Regions from separate parts of the Methylophaga sp. F7 genome, predicted to be linked through region 2. Evidence: riboswitches for the same ligand, from Rfam matches in the RefSeq annotation. Region 2 holds a riboswitch; the other holds the start of a gene.
What was found. A riboswitch is a leader RNA that binds a small molecule or an ion and turns the genes downstream of it on or off. The one in region 2 is predicted to bind cobalamin.

Region 1 (8,264 bases), 310 kb from region 2:
TGCGATCTTCCCAGGCAGCTGAACGTTCAACCAGACGATTAATGCCAGCACCATAAGCCCCCGGGGCAATACCAAATACACGAAGGCTTGTTTCACGACCTAATTGTGCCGGATCGATATCCGGTTGTTGGGCCAGCCGTTGTATGGCCTCATTTACCCAATTGGTGGCCACCAAGTTTTTATCCAACGCTTCATCGCCGCCTTGTTGCCATTCACCTAAAGCTTCCAAAGCAGCGTTAAGGGCGACAGCCAAAGCAGGATAATCACGGATAATCAGATCTCGACTGGCATCCAAGGCCAATAAGCTGGCTTTATCCAGCAATACCAGATGTTCGCCATATAAATCCCGGAATAAACCTGAAGTGGTAAACAACACATCCAGCCGCTGTGGTTGTTCCTCATTTAATGGCAGACGTTCGAGACCTTTGATAATGCCACGGCTATTCCATATCGGGCGGACACCCAGCAGCTTCATACCAAACGCAATCATGGCACCTTCATCCCGCACTGAATCAGAGGCCCATAAAATCACCCCTTGTTTATTGCGATCGCCTACTTCATGACCTTCAATATTGCCCTTTTCGCCGGCCAAGACCGGTGCGGCCAGTTGTTGACCGATATCAAAACCCACACGGGTTGGCAGCAGGCTGCCATCCAACGCATAAAAATTACGGCCAGTGGGCAGAGCATCCGGCGTGCGAATGGGATCATTGCCTTTCCCCGGAGAGATAAAACGACCATTCAAACCATTCAAAAGCGCTTCAATCTCAGCCGCTGGAGACATTTGCAATTTTTGATAGATAGCTTGACGTTGAGCCTCGCTGGAATCGGTGTTGTCCAGAATTGAGTTCATCATGGTATCGAGTCCATCCGCGGACCAATCCCGGCCAAATACATGCAGACCCAGTGGCATAAAGGTCTCTTGAAAATTTGTCAGATAATGACCGACTTCATGCAGTAGAAAATCATCATCAATTTCATCGAAACCGGCACCACGCACTTGCAGCTCTTCATCCATGCTGGCGATCAATTCATTACGCAGACCCATAGTTTCGATTTGTTCACGCAGGCTGCGAATAGCCCGATCCCGTGTGGCTTTATCTGAAGCAGCTTCGGCGCTTTCAATCAACTGACGTAGTTGTAGCAGATCGTCATAAAGTTCAGTGACGGCGAGCGGGGGAGTCAAATGATCGATGATAACTGCCTGTCCACGGCGTTTGGCCTGTATGCCTTCACCGACGCCATCGACTATATATGGATAAAGACCCGGAACCTCACCGGCAATAATAGCGGGGTAATCATCTTCACCCAAACCTACACTGCGTTTGGGTAAAAACTCATAGGTTGAATGTCGACCAACATGCACCATAGCATCAGCGTTAAATTGCGACTGAATATAGTGATAAAACGCCAGATATTGATGTGGCGGAGGGAAAGACATATTGGCATGCAACAATTCTTCATGGATTTCCCAACCACGCGGTGGTTGCGGGCCGATAAACACATTGCCAAATTGCACGCCGGGAATCAGTAATCGATTATCCCAGACCATCACTTTGCCGGGTACTTCACCCCAACCGCGAATACCTTCAATCTGCATTTCCAATAATGCATCATGTAAGGATTCGCTATGCTGCCAGTCGGGCTGATGGCCTTGAGCAGCTGCATCGATGATCTGCTGATAATCCTGTTCCAGCTGATTTAATAAATCCAATGCTCGACTGCGGCCGGGATGACGTAAACCATCCAGTGCATGATGCAGATCCGTGGATGTTTGCTGCATAAATGCCGTTAGCAAATTGAGTTGAGATTGGCGAGTTGTCACACTGTCCAATGCCAGTGCCTGCTCAATAGCATCACGCATCCGCTGCTGTAATGCTGCCAAAGGACCATCAATCATTTCAGCCTGAACAGTTGCCGGTAACTGTTTGAACCAGCGTTGATATTCATCCGCTGTCATGGTGTTGGCGACCTTGGACATCGCTGATAATGCTTGTGCGTCTTCAGGTAAATTCACCCCTTTAAGTTGCAGCATATCCAGCAAAGATTCCGCATCTTTTGGCAGCTCACCAGTCTGATAACCTGCATTTTTCAGGCTATTCAATATTTCCAGCAGACTTTCAGGCACATTCAGATTATCAGCACCGATATTATGTCTACCGGGGGGATGGTTGTAATACACAATGGCGACACGCTTATCGGCATTGTCTTTTTGTTGTAGAGCCAGCCAGCCTTGCATGCGCAGTGCCTGACGGTTTATATGTTCTTTAATTGGTAGACTTTGCGTCAGCTGGGCCCCGGTTTGTGGGTCCATCTTTGCAGGCTCGGTCAATGCCAGAATCTGTGGCTGACTGACACCTTGCAACTCCGGCATGGCAATCCGATAATGAATCGAATCGCGAGGAATACCCTGTGAAGATAAGGCATAATCCGCCTCACTTAATTTATTAAGACGAATACCTTTTAAAACCGGAACATTAAGCTCAGTAAATAATTGTTCAACCTGCTCACGACCATCACCACCACCAATCACAAAGTCCTGAAAAGAAACGATTCCCCATGGTGTGTTTGGCAAAGATTTGTTCATCACCTTTTTGATCGTCTCAATAGCCTCAACACTGGGTTCGCCCCAGGCGGCCAATACGGAAACACATTGACTGTTCAGCGCCTGACAATACTGCTGATGCAGTTTCCATTCACCTGTTAAATCGCCGGTATCATGATCGACCAACCAGACAACAGGATTTGTTGTATCAAGTTGTTTGGCTAGTTCAGTTGGGCTTAACCATTGAGTTTTATCGTCTTTATGCAAAGCAAAGCGTAAAGCCCCAACAGGTTGTAATTCGGCTTTTTTACTGCCTTCTGTGAGCAACATGTCCAGCAGACTGCGTGAATTCTCTGTCGAACGGTTAACCCAGTAAGCACGAGCCTGTAACCAGTTAGCATACTCGGGATATTGAACCTGTTTGGCCTCTAACAGAGTTGTTGTGCTTAATGAGGCTTTATCACTCAAGATATGATTAGGAATAGATTGTGTAACCGGATCGCTATTTAATTCGATAAGCCGCTGGTCACTATGTAAAACATAGCGTTTTTGATCATTGTTATATTGCCGAACGAGTAATCGTTCCACAGGATCGCCAAATACACCAACCACTAATATGCTTGCACTGTTATCAATTAATTGCTGTAAGTCAGCATCAGTCAAAGCATTAAGCTGACTGACCGTGCGGATTTGAATGTCTGCATCAGGCTGTTGTTGTAATAATTGATGTGCTCCAGAGACCAAAGTCGGGGCAGAGCGATCTGACACAATAACCATTACATGATGCTCACTGGCATACGCACTTGAAGTTATCAGAGAAAACAACAGGGCAAATAGAAAAATGGGTCGGTGAAAACACAAGCGATATTTAACAATATAAGACATCAGACATCCTGCCGTAGCAAAAGCAGCTACCAGTTAGGTAAATAGCGGGCAGGGGACAGTATGGGTCTAATCTCGGAACGTTCAGGCACCCCGCCACGACTCCTTAGTTAGCTTCGGGCCGGTCTCCGGACTTACAGCTTAGCCATATTGGGGGCTGATTTTCTTTCCTGGCCATTACGAATGTTGGCGATGAAAGATAAAAACAGATCCTCGGCATCATGTCTCGTCTTCCCATACTGTTAAGTACAGTGACTGTCGATCTATCAGGCAGATAGCGACCAGAGCAATGAAATAACTGTTTACCGTTGCGGGGGCAGTACAGGAATAGCCAAATAAGAGGCGCACCTGTTTCCCGTTTAACCTTAATCACATGTAGCAATAAAGGCACCTGAAACTGCCTGCGATAATACAGACAAATGGTAATCAGTCAAACTATGCGATATTGGCAGTAATACGTTAATAAGACTGATCGTGATTTTGAGATAGTATTTGGCTGAACGTTAATAGCCCTTAGCTTTCATAGTCAGTAAGCTGTTTAATACTATGGGTAACTAATCCATAATCAATCACGACATTAAATTCAATAGAAGGAGAGTAAATATGGAATGGATATTACTAGGGATTGTCGGCCTGCTGATTTTATATGTGATTATTGAATACAATAAATTGGTTCGGCATCGCAATATCTTCCAGAATGCATTCAAACAGATAGACGTTACACTTAAGCAACGTCACGACATGATTCCGCAGCTGGTCAGCACCGTTAAAGGCTATGCCAAGCATGAACAGGAAACGCTTAATGGGGTAATTGAAGCCCGCAATCAAGCAGAAAAAATGCGTGATCAAACCGACTCGGGCGATGCAAAGTCAATGCTGGCGCTTGGACAGGCTGAAGGTGTGTTAGGTAAAGCAATGGGCGGCATCTTCGCTTTATCAGAAGCTTATCCGGATCTGAAAGCGGATGGTGCTTTCCGTGATCTGATGGAACAGCTGACCAGCATTGAAAACAAAGTGGCAGCTTCGCGCCGCGGCTACAACAATACGGTGCTTGAATATAACAATGTTCTGGAAACTTTTCCGACCAATATCCTAGCCAATATGTTCAGCTTTACTCGCGCCTCAGAGCTGGAGTTTGATGACCGTGAAGCGATTCAAGACGCGCCCAAGGTTGAGTTTTAAAAATGGCTGCAATGAGCAGCTATCAACTGGGTGCAAATGCCCGAAAACAAAGTCGATTGATGATGACTTTGTTTATTTTTTCTGTGGCGTTGATTGCAGCCGTGATTGCCTCGCTGGCTTCTGTCAGGATGAGCGGCGACAGTATTAATCAGACTGAACAGATAATGGTTAACTGGCAACTATTTGGGTTGGTTGCTGCCGGCGTTGCTATGGTGATTGTTCTGACCTCTGTTTGGAAAATAGTCACCATGGGCGGTGACGGTGCAAAGGTTGCTCAGGCTTTGGGAGCGACTGATATTAACGAGATAACCGGTGATCCCTTGGTTACACGTTATCAAAACATCGTTGAGGAAGTGGCGCTGGGAGCCAGCATTCAGACACCGCAGGTTTTTATCATTGAAAACGAACCCGGAATTAATGCTTTCGCTGCGGGTAGCTCTCCCGATAATGCGGCTATTGCCGTGACTCGTGGCGCATTAACTTTATTGAATCGTGATGAACTGACAGCAGTAGTCGCCCATGAATTTGCTCATATTCGTAACCTCGATATGCGGCTCAACCTTCGTGTAATCGGTTTGATTCACGGTTTGATGGCACTTTATGTTGTCGGACGGATTCTGATGCATTCAGGTGGGCGCGGCAGAAAAGGTGGTGCTCAAATACTGTTAATCGGAATTGCTCTGATTCTACTGGGATTACTAGGGGCTTTTATGGGAAAAATCATGCAGGCAGCGATATCTCGTCAACGTGAATATCTTGCTGATGCGGATGCCACACGTTATACCGGTGATCCTATTGCGTTAGCGGGCGCGTTAAAAAAATAGGGGCCCTCAGTCAACAAGGTGCCAATAAAGTCAGACATGATGAACTGGAAGAGGCCAGGCACATGTTGTTTGCCGAGCTTTCAAATAAAATGTCTGGAATGCTGTCTACACATCCACCTTTGGTAAAACGAATACAGGCGCTGGAACCCGGGTTTGACCCGGAGATTAACGGCTGGCCTGAAATAGAAAATGCTCAATAAAAAATTATCCCTCACCCCAAATAATACCTATTTGAAGTGAGAGATAATGGTTAACACTAATTATAGCGTCTGCGTAATAAATCGTTTACCAGGCAAAGTAATACGTAAAAGCCAACCAGTGGAGCCAATCCATAGACTAGTCCGGCTTGCAGTTGTGGTAGGTACGGTAAAGACAAGGCCATTGCAATGGTAAACCAGACATAGGCGACATATAACACCAGGAATAAGAAGCCTTCAAATCGATTTAACGTGCTTCCCAAAAAGAATAAGGGTAAACATAAAATCGCCACAGCCAACATAACAGGGACATCAATCTGCATCAGCTGTTCGCTTGCCAGTAATGGAGTAGGGGAAAACAAACCCGACAAACCCAATACCGCCAGAATATTAAAGATATTGCTACCTACCACATTACCAATAGCAATATCCCGTTCACCTTTGATGGTCGCAACGACAGAGGTCATGACTTCTGGAAGCGACGTGCCAGCGGCGATAATGGTTAAGCCAATAATGGCTTCACTGACACCAAATGATGAGGCAATCGTCACCGCACTTTGAACCAACCAGCGAGCGCCCAAAACCAGCAAGGCTAATCCGACGATGATTAGTAATACATTTTGCCAGGTCGGTACCGGTTTCGCATCAACCTCTACTGTTGCATCAATGCCCGTTTTTTTGCCCTGATAAAACAGAAACACCGTGTATAAAATGACACCACCTAACAAAATGGCTGCTTCAAGTTTGCCAATGGTGCCATCCTGAATCATCCACAATGCGACAAAACTGATGCCAATCATTATCGGTACGTCTTGACGGATCAATTGTTGTGAAACCATCAACGGCATGATTAAAGCCGCGAGACCGAGAATAAACAGAATATTGAAAATATTACTGCCCACCACATTGGCGATGGCCAGTTCAGCCTGCCCGGAAAAAGCCGCTTTGACACTGACAGCCATTTCAGGAGCACTGGTGCCAAATGCCACCACCGTTAAACCAACCACTAAAGCGGGAATTCCGAAACTGGTCGCTAAACGCGAGGCGCCTTTCACCAGTAACTCAGCTCCCATAATCAGTAGAATTAATCCTGCAACCAACATCAACCACGTCATCTTTTTATCCTTGATAAATGCTTTACAGTGAGTTCTTATTCACCATAAAGCATTAATTATTAATTACTTAGCGTTTAAATTTAAATCTGAATTTATCTACATAATGGCGTCCAGTTTCTTTTGCATTTCTTCAGCAGAAAGTCGTAATTGTGGCAGACCTTTGCGTAAGCGCTGCTGGCCCATCCAGAACACAATCGGTGCAGCGATAAACACCGATGAACTTGTACCAATCACGATACCGAATAGCATCGGTAGAGCAAAACTGGCTACTGCGCTGCCACCGGCAACTGCCATCGGTATTAATGCCAGAAATGTGGTGACTGACGTAAAGATCGTTCTAGTCAGCGTTGAAGTGATACTCTCATTAAGTAACTCCAGCATCGGTTTGTCAGGCGTTAAGCGTAGATTCTCCCTAACCCTGTCAAACACTACCACCTTGTCATTCACCGAATACCCAATCAACGCCAATAACGCAGCAACGGCCGTGAGATTAAATTCCACTCCCGCCAACACAAAAAAACCAATGGTTTTGGTTAAATCTAAGCCTATCGTTAATGTTGCCGCCAAGGCAAAATGATACTCAAAGCGAATCCACAAATAGGCCAGCATGCCAAAACCAGCAAATACAATGGCCAGAATAGTGGCATCGCGGAAATCACCACTGACTTTTGGTCCCACCATTTCAACACGCGGAAAACTGGCATCAGCCGATATTTCCGTTACCGTGGTTTTGATGCTTTCAACCACCTTACCACTCGCTACTTGTTCGGCTCCTTCCATAGGTAACCGTACAAGATAATAGTCATTATCTCCAAACTCCTGGATTGCTGCCTGGGTAAAACCTTTATCCTGCAGGGCTTTACGCAGTTGTTCAACATTGGTATCTGGCGCCTGCACCTCCATCACCGTGCCGCCGCTAAAATCGATGCCATATTTCAAACCGGGTTGAAAGAATAAACCAATCGCTGCCAGTGACAGGATGGCAGAAACGGTAATACCTACAAACCGTCCACGCATAAAATCAATCTTGCTATTGCTGAGACGATCCAGCGACTTTATACCCGAAATACTTAGTAATGCCTGTTTTGGCATCCGCTTTACCCGCCATTCCATTAATAACCGGGTAAAAGAAATCGAGGTAAACATTGACGTAATCAGACCAATCGCCATTGCCACGGCAAAACCTCGCACTGGACCACTGCCAAACATAAACAACAGACTGATCGCGATCAATGAGGTGATATTGGAATCCAGGATCGTACTGTAAGCGCGTCTGAAACCGGCATCCAAAGCAATTAGTGCACGTTTGCCACGACGGGTTTCTTCGCGGATCCGTTCATTTATCAGGATATTGGCATCAACTGCCATACCAATGCTCAGAATAATTCCAGCAATTCCAGGCAGTGTCAGTGTCGCACCTAATACACTCAACACACCAAAAATCAGACCTATATTGAGCGTCAGACTCAAACTGGCAATAAAACCCCAGCTGCCGTAAATAGCCAGCATAAAGACCAAT
Region 2 (8,264 bases):
GACGTTATTCAGTCCAGCCCATTGCAGTAAGGCATCACAGCTTGTTTGCTGTTCAAATAAACCATGCAGATACGTGCCAATAATCTGATTATCTTCGCTGATCGCTCCATCAGGGCCATGCGATAACTGTAGCAGTGGACGCAATAACGCTTTGCCTTCGCTGACACCGGCATGAATTTCGTAGCCACTGATGGCAGCATTATTGAATAATAACTGTCCCTGATTTTGCCGTAGTTGTTTCTCGGTATGCAGGGTAGTGTACATATCCAGTAAACCGAGACCTTTTTTGCAAGTGCCAGGTGAACCTTCAACGCCGGTTGGATCATCAATCTGCTGACCCAGCATTTGAAAACCACCACAAATCCCCAGCAGTTTGCCCCCGTACCGCAGATGTTTTTGAATCACTGCAGGCCAGCCTTGTTGTTCCAGCCATTGCAGATCAGCACTGACATGTTTGCTGCCTGGCAGAATGATCAAGTCCGCTGGCGGTATCGGTGAATCCGGGCCGATAAATTGTAAGTTTACGTTTGGGTGCAGGCGTAATGGATCCAGATCGGTATGGTTGCTGATACGAGGCATGACCGGCACGATAACGTTCAGTACATTGTCGGCTTTTTCCACCTGCGTAATATTAATCGCATCCTCAGCTTCCAGATGCAGCCCATGCAGATAGGGCAAAACACCCAGAACCGGTTTTCCTGTGCGTTGCTCCAACCAGTCCAGACCGGACTGTAATAAGCTGATATCACCGCGGAAACGATTAATCACAAAGCCTTTAACACGCTGTTGCTCAGAAGCTGACAGAAGATCCAAAGTACCCACCAAGTGAGCAAATACACCGCCACGATCAATATCAGCAACCAGGATCACTGGACAGTCCACGGCTTCAGCGAAACCCATATTGGCAATATCCCGATCGCGCAGATTGATTTCTGCCGGTGAACCGGCACCTTCCACCATTACGACATCATATTGTTTAAGCAGACGGGCATGCGATTCCAATACTGCAGTCATCGCGGTTTGTTTATAGTCGTGATAAAAGCGGGCATCCATGTTGGCAATGGCTTTGCCATGAATAATGACCTGAGCGCCGGTATCACTGTTGGGTTTTAGTAAAACCGGATTCATATCGATATGCGGCGGCAGTTTGCAGGCCTGGGCCTGAACGGCCTGAGCACGACCAATTTCACCACCATCTGCTGTAACAGCACTGTTCAACGCCATATTCTGCGGTTTAAAGGGTGCGACAGAGTAATCCTGTTTGACCAGCCAGCGGCATAACGCGGTTACCAGTGTGCTTTTACCAGCATCAGATGTTGTTCCCTGAACCATTAAAGTCTTAGCTGTCATGGTTGTTCGACCTTCTGTAATGCGGTTTCCAGACGTAGCCAGTCCTGTTCAGTAGCCGGTAAGCCAAACCTTAAGGCTGCCGGTCGATCGAATAATCGACAGAGAATACCTTGTTGGGCCAGTTGATGATGAATGCTGGCAGCATGAGCGGTTTTAACCCATTGAAATAAGGCGCAACCGCCGTTGGGTGCTAATTTATATTGACCGAGCAGCTCTGTCAGTCGTTGGGCATGTTGCGGTAAATACTGACGCGATTGCTGTTGCCAGTTTTTATCAGCTAATGCCTGCGAGGCAATCCATCTTGATGCTGTAGCAATCGGCCAGGGGCCAGATTTTTCGGCTATTTTCTTTAACAAATCAGGGTGTGTGATCACAAACCCGACTCTTACACCGGCCAAGCCAAAAAACTTTCCCAGCGAACGTAAAATGATTAATCCATGCTGGCAAGGAAGTGGTGCCAGACTTTGCTCTGGTGTGATATCAAGAAACGCTTCATCGACGATCAACCAGCCATTACGCATTTGCAAACGTTGTTGCCAGTTTAATAAACGTTGTCTATCAAACGTTTCACCGCTGGGATTATTCGGGTGAATAACAATCACCACATCAAACATATCAATCTGTTGATCCAGCTCAAAACTTTCCAGCGCGACCACTTCATGACCGGCTACCTGCCAGCAATGGCGATGTTCTTCGTATGCTGGTGAAAGGATAGCAACGCGACAAGCTGATCTTAATGTCGGTAAGATTTGTATGGCGGCCTGCGATCCGGCAACTGGCAGAATATGTTCACATTGATAATACGTTTTAGCCTGATCGATTAAATCATCTTCGTTTTCAGGCAGTTTTGCCCAAAGTTCTGCCGGGATCTGTTCTGGAACGGGCCAGCCATTTGGGTTTATACCAGTAGACAAATCCAGCCAATCCTTTAGACCGATACCGTATTGTTTGGCATAAGCGTGAATTCTACCGCCGTGATTAAGCATAAATGATCCCCGTAATAATCCCTATAACGGAAAGCCATAACAGCACACTGTTAGACACTAATCTTAGAGCACGCCCAATATCGTTTGCTTTAGCAATATTTGACGTGCCTAGCAGGGGACGTTGATGCCATTCACCGTGATAGCAGGCAGCCCCACCGAGTTGAACATCCAAAGCCCCTGCACCACTGGCCATTACCGGACCGGCATTTGGGCTGTCCCATAATGGTGCTTGCTGATGCCAGCAACTCAATGCCTTTCGCGTATTGCCAAGCAGGGCATAACTTAAAGCGGTCAGTCGGGCGGGCACAAAGTTTAATAAATCATCCAATCGAGCTGCCGTTTTGCCAAAATAGAAAAAGCGTTGAGTTCGATAGCCCCACATGGCATCCAGCGTATTCACCAGACGGTAGGCAACCACGCCGGCAGCACCACCGATAATAAACCAGAAAAGTGTGCCAAAAACAGCATCGTTACCATTTTCCAGCACTGATTCAATCGTCGCTTTGTTCACATCAATATGATCTTTATCCCGACTGACAATGCGGCTGGTCAATGTTCTGGCGTGTTCGAGATCGCCTTGTTGCATGGCCTGCAGAATAGGTCGGGCATGATCAAAAAGACTGCGATGACCCAGGCAGAGCGTTAATAGCACAACGGAAAACAGGGCGCCCCAGAACGGAATCTGGCTAATCAAATAAGTAATAAATGTAATTGGCACAATACAAATGATTAATGCCAGCATGCCAGCAAAAAACTGAACAAATCGTTGTTGCTTGGCGTGATTAAGATGCGCTTCGGTGTTATTAGCCAAAGCGCCAAAACCAACCAGAGGATGCAACCGTTTCGGTTCACCGACAAACCAGTCAATGATCAAAGCGCTGAGCATGATAATAAAGGTCATGACTTAGTATTGTTTTCCCAGCGGTTTTCAAAGATAAGTTCATCCAGAGGCTGACGTTGTCGCCAGTTTTCCTGCTCCAGCATGGGCTGTTGGTAAAAATCATCAACATGACCCAGACACAGAATCGCCACCGGGCAGGCCCCATTAGGAATCCCCAATAAATCGGCTAATTTTTGGGGATCAAATAAGGAGACCCAGCCCATGCCCAATCCTTCGGCACGGGCAGCCAGCCACATATTCTGAATGGCACATGAGACCGATGCCAGATCCATTTCCGGCAGGGTGCGGCGACCAAAAATATGCGACTCACGTTTATCCATCAACGAGACAACCAACACTTCAGCGCAATCCTTGATGCCTTCAACTTTCAGCTGCAGAAATTCTGTTTCACGCTCACCCAACGCCTTGGCAGTCAGCACTCTTTCATTTTCAACGATTTGATGAATAGCATTGCGGATGCCGGTATCGGTAATCCGAATCATCCGCCAAGGTTGCATCAGTCCTACGCTGGGAGCCTGCCAGGCTGCTTGAAATAATCGCTGCAGAATATCCTGATCGATTGGATCAGCAATAAAATGCCGCATATCACGACGCTCACCAATAGCGCGATATACAGCCTCACGATCCTGGTGATTAAAGCGGTATTTATCCTGACTCATGGGGTAAACCAGCGGGCAATGAGTTCAGGGGCTGACGGAAAATAAAAGTGGATATAGCTGGCTGTCAGGCGTTGTTGCTGAAACACGGCTTCACTGACTTTATTGCCGTTTGGGCATTCAGCATAGAGGATAGCTATGGGTTGATTTTCCAACAAGGAATGGTGGTAGGTATGACCACGTAAAGTGTAATTATCATGAGTAACTTGTTGCAATGCCAAGGCTGTCAGTCTGGCTTGTAATTTGGCATCAGCGGCCAGCACGCCACACATTTCAGCTTGTTGGCCATGCTTATCGGTTAATGTGCGGCACAAATACAGCATGCCACCACATTCAGCCACAACTTGTTTATTGGCATTAATGTATTCACATATCGCCTGACGCATCGACATATTTTGGCTGAGTGTTTCCAGATGCAGTTCAGGATAGCCACCAGGGAGATAAAGGCTATCTACCTCAGGAAGCGTTGTATCCGTTAACGGGGAAAAAAATATCAGCTCAGCACCCATAGCGGTTAAACAATCCAGATTTGCCTGATAAACAAAGGCAAACGCTGCATCCTTAGCCACCCCGATGCGAAGATCTTTTAATAATGCGGGTAAAGCTTCAAAAGGCTGATTGTTGATTTTGATTTGCGGTAAAACAAATTCGGGATTCAGCTGCAGGCTATCTGCCAGTCGGTCCAGACGCTCAGTCAAATCCGTGAGTTCATCAGCCTGAACCAAACCCAGATAACGGCTGGGCAGACTTTCAATTTGACGAGGCATATTAGCAAGACAAGGTAAATCGTTAGGTAAAGCGGACGTCAGCATTTCAGCATGTCTGGCACTGCCCACACGATTGGCCAGAACACCAGCCAACGTCACATCCTGACGAAAGTTGGCTAAGCCGAATGCTAAAGCGGCAAATGTTTGTGCCATGGCACTGGCATCAATGACCGCTAACACCGGGATTCCTATAATGGCAGCTAAATCAGCTGTGGAAGGCGTACCATCAAACAAACCCATCACGCCTTCAATCAGAATGATATCTGCCTGTTTGGCGGCGTCGGCAATCAATTGTCTGGAGTGAGTTTCACCGACCATCCATAAATCAACTTGATAAACCGGATGGCCGGAGGCAAATGACAGGATCATTGGGTCCAGAAAGTCTGGACCCACTTTGAAAATTCGGACCTGTTTACCCTGACGTCGATAATGCCACGCCAAGGTCGCGGTAACGGTTGTTTTACCTTGACCTGAGGCGGGGGCAGCAATAATCAGCGCAGCGCAGGTTTGCGGCTGCTGTGACATTAACGTAGCTGATTACTGCGCTGGCTCAAATTCGCAAAACGGAAGCTGATATGAATCACCGCGGCAGCAGCAATATAAAAGCTTAATTTACTCAGTTTGCCAGGATAGGACTGGACAAACCGGGTCAGATACTCAGCCATGGTTGGATCGACATAACGACCTGAAAACCAGTAAAAACCACCGCCACTGAACAGGCCGGCAACTGCGGTAACCGTCACCAGCGTCATCGCCAGTGTAAACAGAGCAGTCCAGTTAAATTGGTATTTGGATTGAAACCAGCGACCTGCCAGCCACAAACTTCCATATGCAGGCAGTAAAAAGCCATAAGATGGCGAAACACAGAAATTACTGGCGCCGCCTATGTATACCGACATCAAATCCAGCACAACAGCCAGACCTAAAAAAGCCGGAAACCACAATTTTGAGGCCAGATAAAATCCGGCGAGCATAAATACTGCCCAGGAGGCGCTGGGTAAAACGTTGATATCGGCGAAATGATGACCACGAGTCATCACCATTAATAAGACAAGAAGCGCAGCCACGATCAGTTGCTGACGTTGAGACAATAACGACATTGAGATTCTCCGATGTGCTCACCCGCACAACTTGGTTAATAGCATTTTCGGTCAACAGACCAGGATATTTCAGGCCGGTCTCCGGACTCATGAGCAGTGCTGTCACCGGTTGAACACCTTCCCGTAATAGATACAGTGGCGTAACGTTCAACCTGAACTCATTTACCGTTGCGGGGGCAGTGTCGGGTTTATCCATTGTTTGGCTGCACCGACTTCCCGTTTCATCACTTTCGTGACACCTGAAACTGCCGACAGAATAAGGATTAGCAAGCTATATTGTCAATTTGGAAATCATTAATTGTCCTTATCAGGTTTGACGATAAGCCATGGGAGATTTAAGATGCGCGCCTCTTCAGGTGCTTTGATATCCATCAGAGTTAAACGGGAAGTTGGTGAAAAACCAACACTGCCCCCGCAACGGTAAACGTTGAAAATGCATCCAATCAGCCACTGCGATTAATCGTGGGAAGGCGGGTGTACTGGCGCAAGCCACAACGTGAGTCCGGAGACCGGCCTGAAGTTCATCACAACCAACGTGTGTTGTGTGACTTTATTAATCCGGATCGCGGGTGAGCGTATCCCTAGGAGAAAATATGAAACCTTCAACAAAGGCCATGCCTTTGCGTGTCTGTGCACGACTGACTTTGGCGGCACTGGCTACTTCCACCTTCTCTGTTACGGCTCTGGCTGAACAGGAATCCCTTGATGCAATGACGATTACCGCTAACCGGATGCCTACCGAAAATGCGTTGGCACCAAATACGGTTATTACCCGTGCGGATATTGATCGTTTGCAGATTAATGATCTAGCAACTTTGCTTTCACGATTTCCCGGTGTGGATATGACACAAAATGGTGGTTATGGAAAAGCAAGCAGTATTTTTATACGTGGCAACAATAGCGATCACGTTCTTGTTTTAGTCGATGGTATAAAATGGCAGTCCGCTACATCGGGGGGGACAGCATTACAAGATTTTCCTGTTGAGCAAATTGATCGAGTTGAGATCGTTCGAGGTTCTAGAGCTGGGCTTTACGGTTCAGATGCTATTGGTGGCGTGGTTCAAATTTTTACCAAGCAAGGCAAGTCTGGTGAAACAAAACCTTATTTTTCATTAGCTACTGGTACAAAAAATACTCAAAAAGCGACAGCAGGTATTAGTGGCGGAAATGAAAAAACCCGCTATAACGTGGGTTATAGTTATTTAACAAGTAACGGGATAGATGCTCAGGACACTTTAGATGATCCAGTTAGAACATATGCTACGCCTGATCATGATGGTTATCGTAATAGTAGTCTTTCCTTCAATGTTGCTCACCAAATAAGCAATGACTGGTATGTCGGGGCGAACTTTTTAAGAGCAGAAGCATATAACGAATATGATAACGGCCGATTTGTCTTTGGTACTAAGACAAAACAGGAGCCTATTTATCAAAATGTGATTCAACAAGTGATGGGTGTTAACACTAGGTATAAACTCAATGAACTTTGGACGATGAGTTTTGAACTTGCTGAAAGTCGAGATCTTTCCCAAATAGTTCAACAGAGTGAGAATGACTCTAAATTTAATACGCGCCATAGAGAGGCCAGTTGGGTTAATACGTTAACACTTAACGAAAATCACCGAGTCAATCTTGGCTTTGATTATGATCATGACCGTGTTGAAAGTAGCACTGATTACGCTGAAGATTCCAGAGAAAATAAAGCTATATTTGCAAGTTGGCAGGCCAAGGTTAACAAAAATGAGTGGCTACTCAGTGCTCGTTATGACGATAACGAAAGTTTCGGTAATCGAACAACTGGTACAGCAGATTATGGATACTGGCTTAGTGATGACTTAAGATTTTCACTAAACGCTGGAACTGGTTTTAAAGCACCGAGTTTTAATAGCTTATATTTTCCAGGATTTGGTAACCCTGATCTTAAATCTGAAAAATCAACTTCATATGGTGTCGGCTTGGATGGAACTACCACATGGGGACGTTGGGCTGTAAATGCCTATCAAAATAAAGTACATGATTTGATTGCAAATACTACTGATCCTGTTACTGACATTTTTGGCCCATATAACGTTAATGAAGCGAAAATTAAAGGGATTGAATTCGAACTGCATACTTCATTATTTAATTGGGATTTGAGTGCAGATGCGTCATTCTTAAATCCTGAAAATGAAGAAACGGATAATGTTCTGGCAAGAAGGGCAAAACGTTTAGCCAATTTCCATGCTGATCGTCAATGGAGTAAGTGGTCTACAGGAGCAAGCTGGAGGTTAAGAGGCGAAAGTTATAGTGATGCAGATAATGACGTTAAACTTAGCGGCTTTGGATTACTGGATCTCAGGGCTGCATATAATATTGATTCTGATTGGACCATTCGTTTGACCGGACAAAATATGCTGGATAAGGACTATCAGACTGTTGATAGATATTACAGCTTGGGCAGAACAGTTATGTTATCTGTCCATTATCAACCCTAATTTATCAATTTAATAACGCTCGGCCACCAC

Region 1: another riboswitch for cobalamin. It lies ahead of AC08OG_RS08490 (cobaltochelatase subunit CobN); the one in region 2 lies ahead of AC08OG_RS09915 (TonB-dependent receptor domain-containing protein).

What each region holds. Positions count from the first base shown of each region.
Region 1 covers NZ_CM166511.1:1,654,499-1,662,762, reverse strand. The annotation lists gene AC08OG_RS08490 (cobaltochelatase subunit CobN) at 1-3,430, opposite strand, end outside; cobalamin riboswitch at 3,530-3,837, opposite strand; gene AC08OG_RS08485 (LemA family protein) at 4,031-4,609, shown strand; gene AC08OG_RS08480 (M48 family metalloprotease) at 4,612-5,433, shown strand; gene AC08OG_RS08475 (calcium/sodium antiporter) at 5,690-6,745, opposite strand; gene secD (protein translocase subunit SecD) at 6,842-8,264, opposite strand, start outside.
Region 2 covers NZ_CM166511.1:1,963,244-1,971,507, reverse strand. The annotation lists gene AC08OG_RS09945 (cobyric acid synthase) at 1-1,350, opposite strand, end outside; gene cobD (threonine-phosphate decarboxylase CobD) at 1,347-2,336, opposite strand; gene cbiB (adenosylcobinamide-phosphate synthase CbiB) at 2,329-3,237, opposite strand; gene bluB (5,6-dimethylbenzimidazole synthase) at 3,234-3,896, opposite strand; gene AC08OG_RS09925 (cobyrinic acid a,c-diamide synthase CobB) at 3,893-5,185, opposite strand; gene AC08OG_RS09920 (hypothetical protein) at 5,185-5,760, opposite strand; cobalamin riboswitch at 5,816-6,018, opposite strand; cobalamin riboswitch at 6,098-6,292, shown strand; gene AC08OG_RS09915 (TonB-dependent receptor domain-containing protein) at 6,354-8,234, shown strand.